DNA from 3 places in the Shewanella sp. YQ_9 genome. Region 3 is predicted to be linked to each of the others. Evidence: predicted binding sites of a transcription regulator. Region 3 holds the regulator's gene; each other region holds the start of a gene.
The links. The regulator NrdR, encoded in region 3, represses ribonucleotide reductase genes. The targets are predictions, from matches to a motif close to AAACACNANATNTNGTGTTT.
Positions count from the first base shown of each region.

Region 1: the regulator NrdR is predicted to act here: its motif matches at 1,826-1,845, upstream of nrdA (class 1a ribonucleoside-diphosphate reductase subunit alpha).
Region 2: the regulator NrdR is predicted to act here: its motif matches at 2,066-2,085, upstream of nrdD (anaerobic ribonucleoside-triphosphate reductase).

Region 1 covers NZ_JBICJO010000062.1:19,987-24,066, forward strand. Annotated here, with positions in the region: gene ubiG (bifunctional 2-polyprenyl-6-hydroxyphenol methylase/3-demethylubiquinol 3-O-methyltransferase UbiG) at 138-848, shown strand; gene ACF8D4_RS17075 (HAD family hydrolase) at 853-1,521, shown strand; gene nrdA (class 1a ribonucleoside-diphosphate reductase subunit alpha) at 2,005-4,080, shown strand, end outside.
Region 2 covers NZ_JBICJO010000033.1:68,073-72,152, reverse strand. Annotated here, with positions in the region: gene rssA (patatin-like phospholipase RssA) at 51-998, shown strand; gene ACF8D4_RS09725 (hypothetical protein) at 1,157-1,900, shown strand; gene nrdD (anaerobic ribonucleoside-triphosphate reductase) at 2,111-4,080, shown strand, end outside.
Region 3 covers NZ_JBICJO010000070.1:104,951-109,030, forward strand. Annotated here, with positions in the region: gene ribBA (bifunctional 3,4-dihydroxy-2-butanone-4-phosphate synthase/GTP cyclohydrolase II) at 1-35, opposite strand, end outside; gene ACF8D4_RS19605 (riboflavin synthase) at 117-773, opposite strand; gene ribD (bifunctional diaminohydroxyphosphoribosylaminopyrimidine deaminase/5-amino-6-(5-phosphoribosylamino)uracil reductase RibD) at 774-1,898, opposite strand; gene nrdR (transcriptional regulator NrdR) at 1,939-2,391, opposite strand; gene glyA (serine hydroxymethyltransferase) at 2,501-3,754, opposite strand; gene ettA (energy-dependent translational throttle protein EttA) at 3,983-4,080, shown strand, end outside.

The DNA.
Region 1 (4,080 bases), on a different contig from region 3:
AATCTTGCCGATATTTTGTGCAGCTTTTGGCCTTTAGTGCTATCGATCACATTGAGGCGCCAATTTATGCTGCCCTTCCCTATGGCTTATATGGTTATAATGGGCACATCTTTATTATTGCTGTTTCAGGTCTGAATATGTCTTCTCAACCCAATGTCGACCCTCAGGAAATTGCCAAGTTTGAAAGTATGGCCGCCAGTTGGTGGGATCCTGCCGGTGAATTCAAGCCACTGCATGAACTCAACCCCCTGCGCCTTAATTATATAGACGCTCAATCCGGCGGTATCTTTGACAAGCAGGTACTGGATGTCGGCTGCGGCGGTGGCATTCTGTCCGAGAGCATGGCCCGCATTGGCGCCAAGGTCACCGGGTTGGATATGGGCTTTGAGCCGTTGGAAGTCGCCAGGCTGCATGCACTGGAAGCCGGCGTCAGCATAGACTACCTGCAGGAAACCGCCGAAGTGCATGCCCAGAATCATCAGGGGCATTACGACACTGTTACCTGTATGGAGATGCTCGAGCATGTACCGGATCCGCAATCTGTGATCCAGGCTTGTTGCGATATGGTCAAGCCCGGAGGTTGGGTGTTCTTCTCCACCATTAACCGCAACATCATGTCCTGGGTGCAAACCATACTCGGTGCCGAGTATGTGCTGAAAATGCTGCCGGCAGGTACCCATGACCACAGTAAGTTTATCCGCCCATCCGAATTAATTGCCATGGCAGAAAACACCGAACTATTGTGCCGTGACGCGCTGGGCATCAAATACAACCCCTTGAGTGGCGTATTCAGTTACACCAAGAGCGTTGAAGTCAACTATATGATTGCCTGCCAACGCCAGGACTGATGCCATGACGCCTAAGCTGCCGTTTCAAGGGATTCTGTTCGACTTGGACGGGACTCTGGTGGATACCGCCGAGGACCTGACCGAAGCACTGGCCTTGGCCCTTGCATTCCATGGGGTATCGATAGAGGATAAGCGCAAACTTCTTCGCACTCTGGCCTCTCACGGCTCGCTTGCCATGGTGCAAGCCGCCGTGCCCCAAGCCTCAGCCGAGGAACAGGAGCATCTCCGGCAAGCGATGCTCAGGGAATATGATGCGGTTAACGGCCAAAAAGCCTGTTTGTTTGAAGGCATAGAAGCCTTGCTGGACAGTGCCCTATCAAGAGCCTTACCGCTGGGGATTGTCACCAATAAACCGGCGCGTTTTACCCGGCCCTTGTTAGAGCGCATGGGGCTGCTTAAGCGCTTTGATGCTGTGGTCAGTGCCGATACAACCCTCTATCGTAAGCCCCACCCAGCCCCTATGTTGCTGGCTGCTCAGCAGCTTAACTGCGCTCCCGAACGTATTCTCTATCTTGGCGATGCCGAGCGCGACATAGCAGCGGCGCAGGCGGTGAATATGCCCTCTGCCATCGCCATGTGGGGATATCTGGCGGCCGAGGATAAACCGGCGGAATGGGGTGCCGATTGGCAGTTAAATCATCCACAGGCAGTGATGTCGCTGCCATTGTGGTAACAAGGTAAGACAAGCACTAAATTGGCACTGTTTTCCTGAGTAGACAAGACCTTAAAGAAAGTCGCAGTCCGGATGCTGCTTTAACCGACCGGATCTGCGCGGGATCGCGGATCGCTGCTTATTTTAGCAGTCGATCACCTTGAGTGAGATCGCTTGAATTTTGACCATGACGACTGTGCGCCAGCAATGATGCCGCTTTGCGGAATCGGCCAGTCAATATCCTCAAGATATCCACAAGATATACCCAAAACTCAGGCTTGCAAAAAGTGCCATACCTCACTATCTTGTTATCCAAAATATAGAAAAACACCATATCTTGTGTATCGGTAGCAATCAGACATACTAGTCTTGCACTGGAAACTCCCGGTTAACAGAGCCCTCTCGGGCCGCCGTCGTTAACTGTTCGGTTGATTGTTTTACAAGGGAAGGTTTAATGACGCCGTCGCGTCATTTCACAGATATTACAACCAAGGCCTATCTTCAATGAATAGCACTATGACAGTTACCAAACGCAGTGGCGCACGCGAGACGATAGATCTCGATAAGATCCACCGCGTTATCACCTGGGCAGCCAAAGGATTAAACAACGTCTCGGTTTCCGAGGTGGAGTTGCGTTCTCACCTGCAGTTTTTCGATGGCATCCCCACCGAGGCCATCCATGAAACCATTATCAAGGCTGCCGCCGACCTGATCTCTCCCGACTCTCCGGACTATCAGTTCCTGGCCGCTCGCCTTGCTGTTTTTCATTTGCGTAAGAAGGCCTTTGGTCAGTTTGAGCCGCCAAAACTGTACGATCATGTCAGCAAGTTGGTCGCCATGGGCAAGTACGACAAGCATGTGCTGGAAGACTACAGCCGTGAAGAACTGGATGTGCTCGACAGCTATATCGACCATTGGCGCGATATGAACTTCTCCTATGCCGCCGTCAAACAGCTGGAAGGCAAGTATCTAGTGCAAAACCGTGTGACTCATGAAGTCTACGAAAGTGCCCAGTTCCTCTATATTCTGGTGGCCGCTTGCCTGTTTGCCCGTTATCCGAAGGAAACCCGGCTGCAGTATGTCAAAGACTTCTATGATGCGGTTTCTACCTTCAAGATCTCTTTGCCGACCCCTATCATGTCCGGCGTGCGTACGCCGACCCGTCAGTTCAGCTCTTGCGTGTTGATCGAGTGTGACGACAGCCTGGACTCCATCAATGCCACGGCCTCTTCCATCGTCAAGTATGTCAGTCAGAGAGCCGGTATCGGTGTGAATGCCGGCCGCATTCGCGCTCTGGGAAGCCCTATTCGTGGTGGTGAAGCCTTCCACACAGGTTGTTTGCCTTTCTACAAGTATTTCCAGACTGCGGTGAAATCCTGCTCCCAGGGCGGCGTTCGCGGCGGTGCTGCAACTCTGTTCTACCCTATCTGGCACCTGGAAGTTGAATCGCTGCTGGTACTGAAAAATAACCGTGGTGTTGAAGACAACCGTATCCGTCACCTGGACTACGGCGTACAGATCAACAAGCTGATGTATCAGCGGATGATTAAAGGTGAGAACATCACCCTGTTCAGCCCATCGGACGTTCCCGGCTTATATGACGCCTTCTTTGCCGATCAGGACGAGTTTGAGCGCCTGTATGTGAAATATGAGCAGGACCAGAGCATTCGCAAGAAGACCCTAAAAGCGGTCGAGCTCTTCTCGCTGATGATGCAGGAGCGCGCCTCCACAGGTCGTATCTATGTGCAGAACGTGGATCACTGTAACACCCACAGTCCGTTCAACGCCGAAGTGGCCCCAGTGCGTCAGTCCAACCTGTGTCTTGAGATTGCCCTGCCAACCAAGCCACTGAACAATATTGACGACCCAAATGGTGAAATCGCCCTTTGTACTCTGTCAGCGCTGAACCTGGGTGCGATAAAAGACTTGGGCGAACTGGAAGGCCTTGCCGATTTGGCTGTGCGCGCCCTGGATAACCTGCTGGACTACCAGGACTACCCTATTCCTTCTGCCAAGACGGCATCGATGAACCGCCGCACTCTGGGTATCGGGGTCATCAACTTCGCCAACTATTTGGCCAAGAACGGCGTGAAATACTCTGACGGCAGCGCCAACGGCCTGACCCACAGAACATTTGAAGCCATACAGTACTACCTGCTCAAGGCCTCGATGAATCTGGCCAAAGAGCTGGGTGCCTGCCCGCTGTTCCATGAGACCACTTATTCTCAGGGGATCATGCCGGTAGATACCTACAAGCGGGATCTGGACAAGATTTGTGATGAGCCGCTGCACCTGGATTGGGATGCTCTGCGTCACGATATCAAGCAGCATGGCCTGCGTAACTCGACTCTGTCGGCACTGATGCCATCCGAGACCTCTTCGCAGATCTCCAACGCCACCAATGGTATTGAGCCTCCACGCGGCCTTATCAGCGTCAAGGCCAGTAAAGATGGCCAGCTCAAACAAGTGGTGCCCGATTACGAAGAACTCAAGGACAAGTACGAACTGCTGTGGCAGATGCCCGGCAACGACGGTTACCTGCAGTTGGTGGGTATTATGCAGAAGTTTGTCGATCAGGCG
Region 2 (4,080 bases), on a different contig from region 3:
TATGCTGCTTTGGCTGAATGGCATAGCTTGGAGTTTTTTAAGGAGAAAGGATGGCGCAAAGTCATAACCCTTGTATCGGTATTGCCCTCGGAAGTGGCGCCGCCAAAGGATGGGCCCACATAGGAGTACTCAAAGGTCTGGCCGCCATGGGGGTGCATCCGGCCAAGGTGGCAGGTTCATCCATAGGTGCCCTGGTCGGTGCTGCCTATGCCAATGAACGTCTCGAAGAACTGGAAGACTGGGTGCGCAGTTTTTCCAGTTGGGACGTGTTGGGATTGATGGATATCAGTTGGGGCCGGGGCGGACTCATCAGTGGTGACAAGGTGTTCAATGCCATTCAGGACCGCATCGGCGATCTCTTGATTGAGGAGCTCAAATATCCCTTTACAGCGGTGTCGACCGACCTCTACTCAGGGCAGGAGATCTGGTTCCGTCAGGGCGACTTGCGCCAGGCCGTCAGGGCTTCCTGCTCCATGCCAGGGATCATGTCGCCGGTGCGTCAGGGCCATCGTTGGTTGGTGGATGGCGCAGTGGTGAATCCCATTCCCGTGTCTGTGGCCAGAGCCATGGGGGCCAGTTTGGTGATAGGTGTCGATCTGCATGGTCACAGGCGCGAACAGTTGCAGGTACTGCCGGTGGCACTCAACAGTGAAGAGCACTCATTACAGAACAAAGTGGTGGGGCATTCCTCCGAGAACGGTTTTATGGATCTGTTGGCCAAGGGCAAGGATTATATTTCCGGCCTGACCGACAAGTTCTCCCTCGGCAATAAGGCCGAACCCGGCATGTTGGCTGTGATGTCACAGTCGATGGATATTCTGGAGCAGCGCCACAAGCGCGCGCGCTTGATGGGTGACCCACCGGATATCTGTATCGTGCCCAAGGTGTCTGACATAGGCACCATGGAGTTTCACCGTGCCAGTGAAGCCATTGCCGCCGGTGAGAAGGCGGTGCAGCAGGCCTCGCATCTGATTGATGCGGCGTTGGGGCGTCTCTGAAACAGGCGCTTTTTTGTTAGTGCTTGGTATGGGCACACTTCCTGCATAGTCAGCACATCATCAGCATCAAGGCGCTTCAAGGGCGATTTTTTGACAATTTTTCTGACAATCTTGTCTTAAAAACAACCGCTTGGGCGTCGATATGACGGAAAACTGACATGCAGCCTATCCATTCCTCTGTGGATCCCAGATTGTCCGGGGTCGATGCCTATGGCGTCAACAATCGTCTTACCAGCGGCAGCGGCCTCTCGGTTGTCGACACTGAAACGGTCAATGACAGCAAGAGCCAGGGCTCTGCCTCGGCAAACATAGGGCAGGACAGCATATCCCTCTCCAACGATGGTAAAAGAGCCGCGCGGGTGCAGGAGTTGGCCAAGGAATTTTTCGGCTCAGGCCAGTTCAGCAGTGCCGATTTACCCAAGCTGCTGGCGCGCCTCGGCGACGAAGGGCTGTTGTCTGAAAGCCAGATGGCCAGATTGCAGGGCAGCGGCCTGATGGGAGTTGATACCAAGGATAACGCCAGCCTCAAGGAGTTTATTCAAGGCCAGATTGGTTTGCTCAGACAACAGGCCAGTCAAAGCCCTTTGCTCAATGCACTCAAGGGGGCGGACAGCCTGATGGGCAATATGGGGATGATGTATACCCCATCGAGCTCTTTGGCGGCCAACAAGGTGGCAGCTCAGTTAGACGCCGTGCTCAAGGGAGAAAACCAAACTGCCGAGAGCGCAGAGAACAACAGCAACAAGCTAGCGGCCAAGGCCGATTCCGCACAGCAAGATCCTCAACTGTTATCCCGGCTCAGTGGTGTCAGCGCTCTGATGCGCACCGCAGCAGCCATAGGCAGCCAGCAGCAGGGCAGTGGGCAAATCAATAGTTATCTGGCCTTGGCAAAGAGGTACTGACTAGCGGCCGTTTGGGTCTCGGTCAAGGGAAAAATCTCCACAAGTTGTGCTCGTCGGCACTAATCCCATAGTGTTGTTCATCCTCTTCAATACCATGATCCAGATCATGGTATTGAAGAGCGATTTGTCGCTTAATTCTCTACATATTGTGCTTGGTTAATAAAACACCACTATATATGGTGTTAAATAAACAACATGGAGATTAGAGAAATGCCGGTAGTGATTAAGCGGGACGGGTGCCGTACTCAGTTCGATGAAACAAGGATAAGGGATGCGGTGCTGGCAGCCTCTAGCCACTGCGGTATAGAAGATGTGGACTATGCGGCCACAGTCGCAGCGCTGGTCACCCAGGCGGTAACCGACAAGGCTGAGGTCAATATCCAGGAGTTGCAGGACAGGGTCGAAAACCTGTTGATGGAAGGGCCGTACAAACAAGTGGCCCGTAGCTACATTGAATATCGTCACGACAGAGATATCTGCCGTGAATCCAGCAGCCGACTGAATCTGGAGATCCGCGGCCTGGTCGAGCAGAGCAACGCGACCTTGCTCAACGAAAATGCCAATAAAGACTCCAAGGTGATTCCCACCCAGAGGGATCTCCTAGCCGGTATTGTCGCCAAACATTATGCCAAACATCATATCCTGCCCAAGGATGTGGTTGCCGCCCATGAGGCCGGTGAGATCCACTATCACGATCTCGACTATTCGCCTTTCTTCCCTATGTTCAACTGTATGCTGATCGATCTCGGTGGCATGTTGACCCAAGGGTTTAAGATGGGCAATGCCGAGATTGAGACACCAAAATCCATCTCGACTGCGACCGCAGTTACCGCGCAGATCATCGCCCAGGTCGCCAGCCATATTTATGGCGGCACCACAATCAACCGCATAGATGAAGTGTTGGCCCCTTTTGTGGCCAAGAGCTACGACAAGCATTATCAAACTGCGCTCAAGTGGGGGATTACCGATGCCAAGGCGTTTGCCACAGAGCAGACCAAGAAAGAGTGTCACGACGCCTTCCAGTCGCTGGAATATGAGGTCAATACCCTGCATACCGCCAATGGTCAGACGCCTTTTGTTACCTTCGGTTTCGGTTTGGGTACCAGCTGGGAGTCGAGGCTGATCCAAGAGTCTATTTTGCGGATCCGCATGGAAGGCCTTGGCAAGAACCGCAAGACAGCGGTTTTCCCCAAGTTGGTGTTTGCCATTCGTGATGGTATCAACTATAAGGCCGGCGACTGCAACTACGACATCAAGCAGTTGGCGCTCGAGTGTGCCAGCATCCGCATGTATCCGGATATTCTCAACTATGAGCAGGTGGTCAAGGTTACTGGCTCATTCAAGACTCCTATGGGTTGTCGCAGTTTCCTTGGCACCTATGAGGAAAACGGCGAGCTGCTGCATGAAGGTCGCAACAACCTAGGCGTAGTCAGCCTGAACTTGCCGAGGGTGGCGCTGGAAGCCAAGGGTGATGAAGCCGAGTTTTATCGCATTTTGGATCAAAGGCTGGAGATGGCCCGCAAGGCGCTGGATACCCGCATCGAACGTCTGGCCAACGTCAAGGCCAGAGTGGCGCCCATTCTCTATATGGAAGGGGCTTGCGGAGTGCGCCTGCGCGGTGATGATAACATTGCCGAAATCTTCAAAAACGGCCGAGCTTCCATCTCTCTGGGCTATATAGGCCTGCATGAGACAATCAATGCTCTCTATGGTACAGACACCCATGTGTTTGACGATGAAACATTGAGGCAGAAAGCAGTTGCCATAGTGGCTCACCTCAAGGCGGCTACAGTGCGCTGGAAAGAGGAAACCGGTTATGGTTTCAGCCTCTACAGTACACCGAGCGAGAGCCTGTGCAGCCGTTTTGCCAAGCTGGATGCCAAGAGCTTTGGCCTGGTTGATGGTGTTACCGACAAGGGCTATTACACCAACAGCTTCCACCTGGATGTGGAGAAGAAGGTGAATCCTTACGACAAACTCGACTTCGAACAGCCGTATCCCGAGCTCGCCAATGGTGGTTTCATCTGCTACGGCGAATACCCGAATATGCAGCACAACCTAGAAGCGCTGGAGAATGTCTGGGACTACAGCTACAGCCGGGTGCCTTACTATGGAACCAACACACCAATAGATGAGTGTTACGACTGTGGTTTTACAGGTGAGTTTATCTGTACCAGCAA
Region 3 (4,080 bases):
TCCTCGATGATCTCTTCGATACTGTGTAGCGCCATTGTAAGACCTTTATCTCTTGTTCTGTGTAATCAATGAATTCTAACCTGTTAGCGCGCGATAACCAGTGGGCTGGCGCACATCTAGCGCATGAAGCCGGCCTTGGCGAGCATAGCCAGGGTGACACCTTCGCTCGGCTGCGCTTCCTCTTTGTGCTGCATCAGACGCTCAAGATAGCGGGCTATCTGATCCACCTCCAGATTGACCTTATCGCCGGGGCGCAGCTCAAGCAGAGTGGTTTCACTGGCGGTATGCGGCACTATGGTGAGACGGAAATTGCGGCCATCGACCTCGTTAACCGTGAGGCTGACGCCATCGACGGTAATGGAGCCTTTATGGGCAATGTAACGGGCCAGCTCAGCGGGTGCCTCGAGCCAAAACTCCAGCGCCTTGCCCCTTGGAGTCACACTGATGACCCGCGCCATACCATCCACATGGCCACTGACCAAGTGCCCACCCAAGCGGGTGTTTGGCGTGACCGCCTTTTCCAGGTTGACTTTGGTGCCGACGCTGTAGCGGTCAAAGCCGGTGAGACTGACAGTTTCGGCCGAAACATCGGCCACATAACCCTCCGCCAGGCGTTCAACCACGGTCAGACACACGCCGTTGGTGGCAATGCTATCGCCCAGACGCACATCACTGAGATCCAACTTGCCGCTGGCCACAGTCAGACGAATATCATCACCACGGCGCTCCAGTGCCCGTATTGTACCGACAGCTTCAATTATTCCGGTAAACATTCAATCACCTATCTTGAGAGTAAGCCGGGTATCATTGCCAAGCTTACGTTGATCTGTTACCCGTATCGCCGGGGTATCGGCTATCTGCTGATAGTTTGGCAAGGCCAGCAGGTTTCGGCCAGCGGCGCCAAGCAGTTTCGGGGCTTGATAAAGCAGCAGTTCATCGGCCAACCCGGCACTAATAAAGGCGCCGCAAAGCGTTGCCCCGGCCTCGACCAACACCGCATTACAGCTCTGGCTCAGGTGTTGCAGCAACGCCGCGATATCGACTCTGTTGTCTTCACCGGCCAGCACCAAAGTGGTGACATAAGGCGGCAAAGCGGCTAGGAATTCATCCTCATAGGGACGGCAGCTGACCAAGAGCACCGGGCTGGCAATTTGCAACAGCCTGGCATCGAGCGGCATACGGCAGTTGCTGTCGAGTATCACTCGCAGCGGTTGAATAAGCTGTTGCTCGCTGAGGGTTTCACCCAGGCTGCCAAGCTCAGCGTGCCGGACATTCAGGGAAGGGTCATCGGCCAATACGGTTTCAATGCCGGTGAGCAGAGCGCAACTGCGGGCTCTGAGCCTTTGCACGTCGCGGCGCGCCTCGGGGCCGGTTATCCATTTGGACTCACCGTTGGCCAGTGCCGTCTTGCCATCGAGACTCGCCGCCAGTTTGAGGGTGACCCAAGGGCGATTTCGCTCCATTCGCGATAAAAAGCCCGGATTCAACTCTCTGGCCTGCTCGGCCAAGAGACCGCTCTGCACCTGGATCCCAGCTTCCTGCAGCATGCCGATACCTTGGCCGGCCACCTGAGGGTTGGGATCTGTCATTGCCACCACCACCCGCTTGAGGCCATGTTTAATTAAGGCTTCGGCACAGGGCGGCGTGCGACCATAGTGACTGCAAGGTTCGAGGGTGACATAGGCAGTAGCACCGCGGGCCTTGTCAGCGGCCATTTTCAGGGCATGTACTTCGGCATGGGGCTCACCGGCACGCTGGTGCCAGCCTTCGCCGACAATCTTGCCACCGGCATCTATGATGACGCAGCCGACATTGGGGTTGGGGCGGGTTGTATAACGGCCACGGCGAGCCAGCATTATGGCGCGGCTCATCATGGCGATATCAGTATTGGACCACATGGGGGTTTCCGTTACTTAACAGTTGGCTGTGACTGACAGCCTATTTTTTCTCCAGCTTGGCAATCGCTTCACCAAACTCTGACACATCTTCAAAGGCACGATACACAGAGGCAAAGCGAATATAGGCCACCTTATCCAGCTCAATAAGATGATCCATCATCAGATTGCCGATCATTTCCGAGGTCACTTCCCGCTCGCCTGTGGCTCTGAGGGTGGACTTGATCTTGCTGATCGCCTCTTCAATCTTATCCATGGAAACCGGACGTTTCTCGGCGGCGCGCAGCATACCGCCGCGCAGCTTGTCCTCATCGAACGGTTGCCTGCTGCCATCGCGCTTGATCACTCTGGGCATGACAAGCTCGGCACCTTCAAAGGTGGTAAAGCGTTCATGACACAGAGTACATTCCCGGCGACGGCGCACCTGATGACCGTCTGCCACCAGCCTGGAATCTATCACCTTGGTATCCGTCGCACTGCAAAATGGACAATGCATTATGCCTCCTGGTGCTCAGTTGCCGGCAGCGGCTGCTGCTAAATGGCAGAAACAAAAATGGCCGCTGAATTCAGCGGCCATCGAAGTTTATCCTATTCCCTTGAAAAGGTTAACCGTAAACAGGGAAGCGAGCGCACAGTTCCAGCACCTGGCCCTTCACTCGCTCGATAACGGCGTCATCGTGAGCATTGTCGAGCACATCACAGATCCAGCCGGTCAGTTCACGGGCTTCGGCTTCCTTGAAACCGCGGCGAGTGATGGCCGGAGTACCGATACGCACCCCGGAGGTCACAAAGGGTGAGCGGGGATCATTAGGCACTGAGTTCTTGTTGACTGTGATATTGGCACGGCCCAGAGCGGCGTCGGCTTCTTTACCGGTCAGCTCACGGCCAATCAGGTCCACCAGCATCAGATGGTTGCTGGTACCGCCGGAAACTATCTTGTAACCGCGTTCGAGGAACACCTCAACCATGGCCTTGGCGTTATTAACCACCTGCTGCTGATAGGTTTTGAATTCCGGCTCCAGTGCTTCTTTGAAGGCCACGGCTTTACCGGCGATAACGTGCATCAGAGGACCACCCTGACCGCCCGGGAATACCGCGGAATTCAGCTTCTTGTACAGATCTTCATCGTCGGCAGCCGACAGAATCACACCACCGCGGGGACCGGCCAGTGTCTTGTGAGTGGTCGAAGTCACCACGTGGGCGTGCGGCACAGGGTTAGGATAAACACCGGCAGCGATAAGACCGGCCACGTGGGCCATATCGACAAACAGGTAAGCGCCAATTTTGTCGGCGATTTCGCGCAGCTTGGCCCAGTCAACTATGCCTGAGTAGGCCGAGAAGCCGCCGATGATCATCTTGGGCTTGTGTTCCAGCGCCAGCGTTTCGAGTTCGCTGTAGTCAATCTTGCCGGACTCGTCGATACCGTAAGGAATGATGTTATACAGCTTGCCGGAAAAGTTAACCGGAGAGCCGTGGGTCAAGTGACCACCGTGAGCCAGGTTCATCCCCAGTACGGTATCGCCGGGTTGCAGCAACGCCATATAAACCGCGCTGTTGGCCTGTGAACCTGAGTGTGGCTGAACGTTGGCGTAAGTAGCGCCAAACAGCTGCTTGGCACGCTCAATTGCCAGAGTCTCCACCACATCGACATACTCACAACCACCGTAGTAACGCTTGCCTGGATAACCTTCGGCATACTTGTTGGTCAGTTGTGAGCCCTGGGCTTCCATGACTCTGGGGCTGGTGTAGTTTTCGGAGGCGATCAGCTCAATGTGCTCTTCCTGACGACGGGTTTCATCCTCAATCGCCTTGAACAGCTCAGGATCATAGTCGGCAATGTTCATACTTTTCTTCAGCATCTGTCACTCCAGCTGGCAAATCTTATTGGTAGGGTTGCGCGGTATTCTACTCTGAGTGTGACAAATATCCCAGTCGCAGGATGATGAAAATCCTTGTGTCAGCAGATGACTATGTTTCATTTGCTGAACAATGGTGCCGCTATCTGGCCGCATCTGGCAGGAGCCCTGTCAAATTGGTAAACTGCCGCCAGTTTAGGAAAACTCAGTTCAGGACAACAGAGAAACAATATGGCTCAGTTTGTATACAGCATGCTGAGGGTCGGTAAAATAGTGCCGCCCAAAAAGCAGATCCTCAAAGATATTTCATTGAGTTTCTTCCCCGGCGC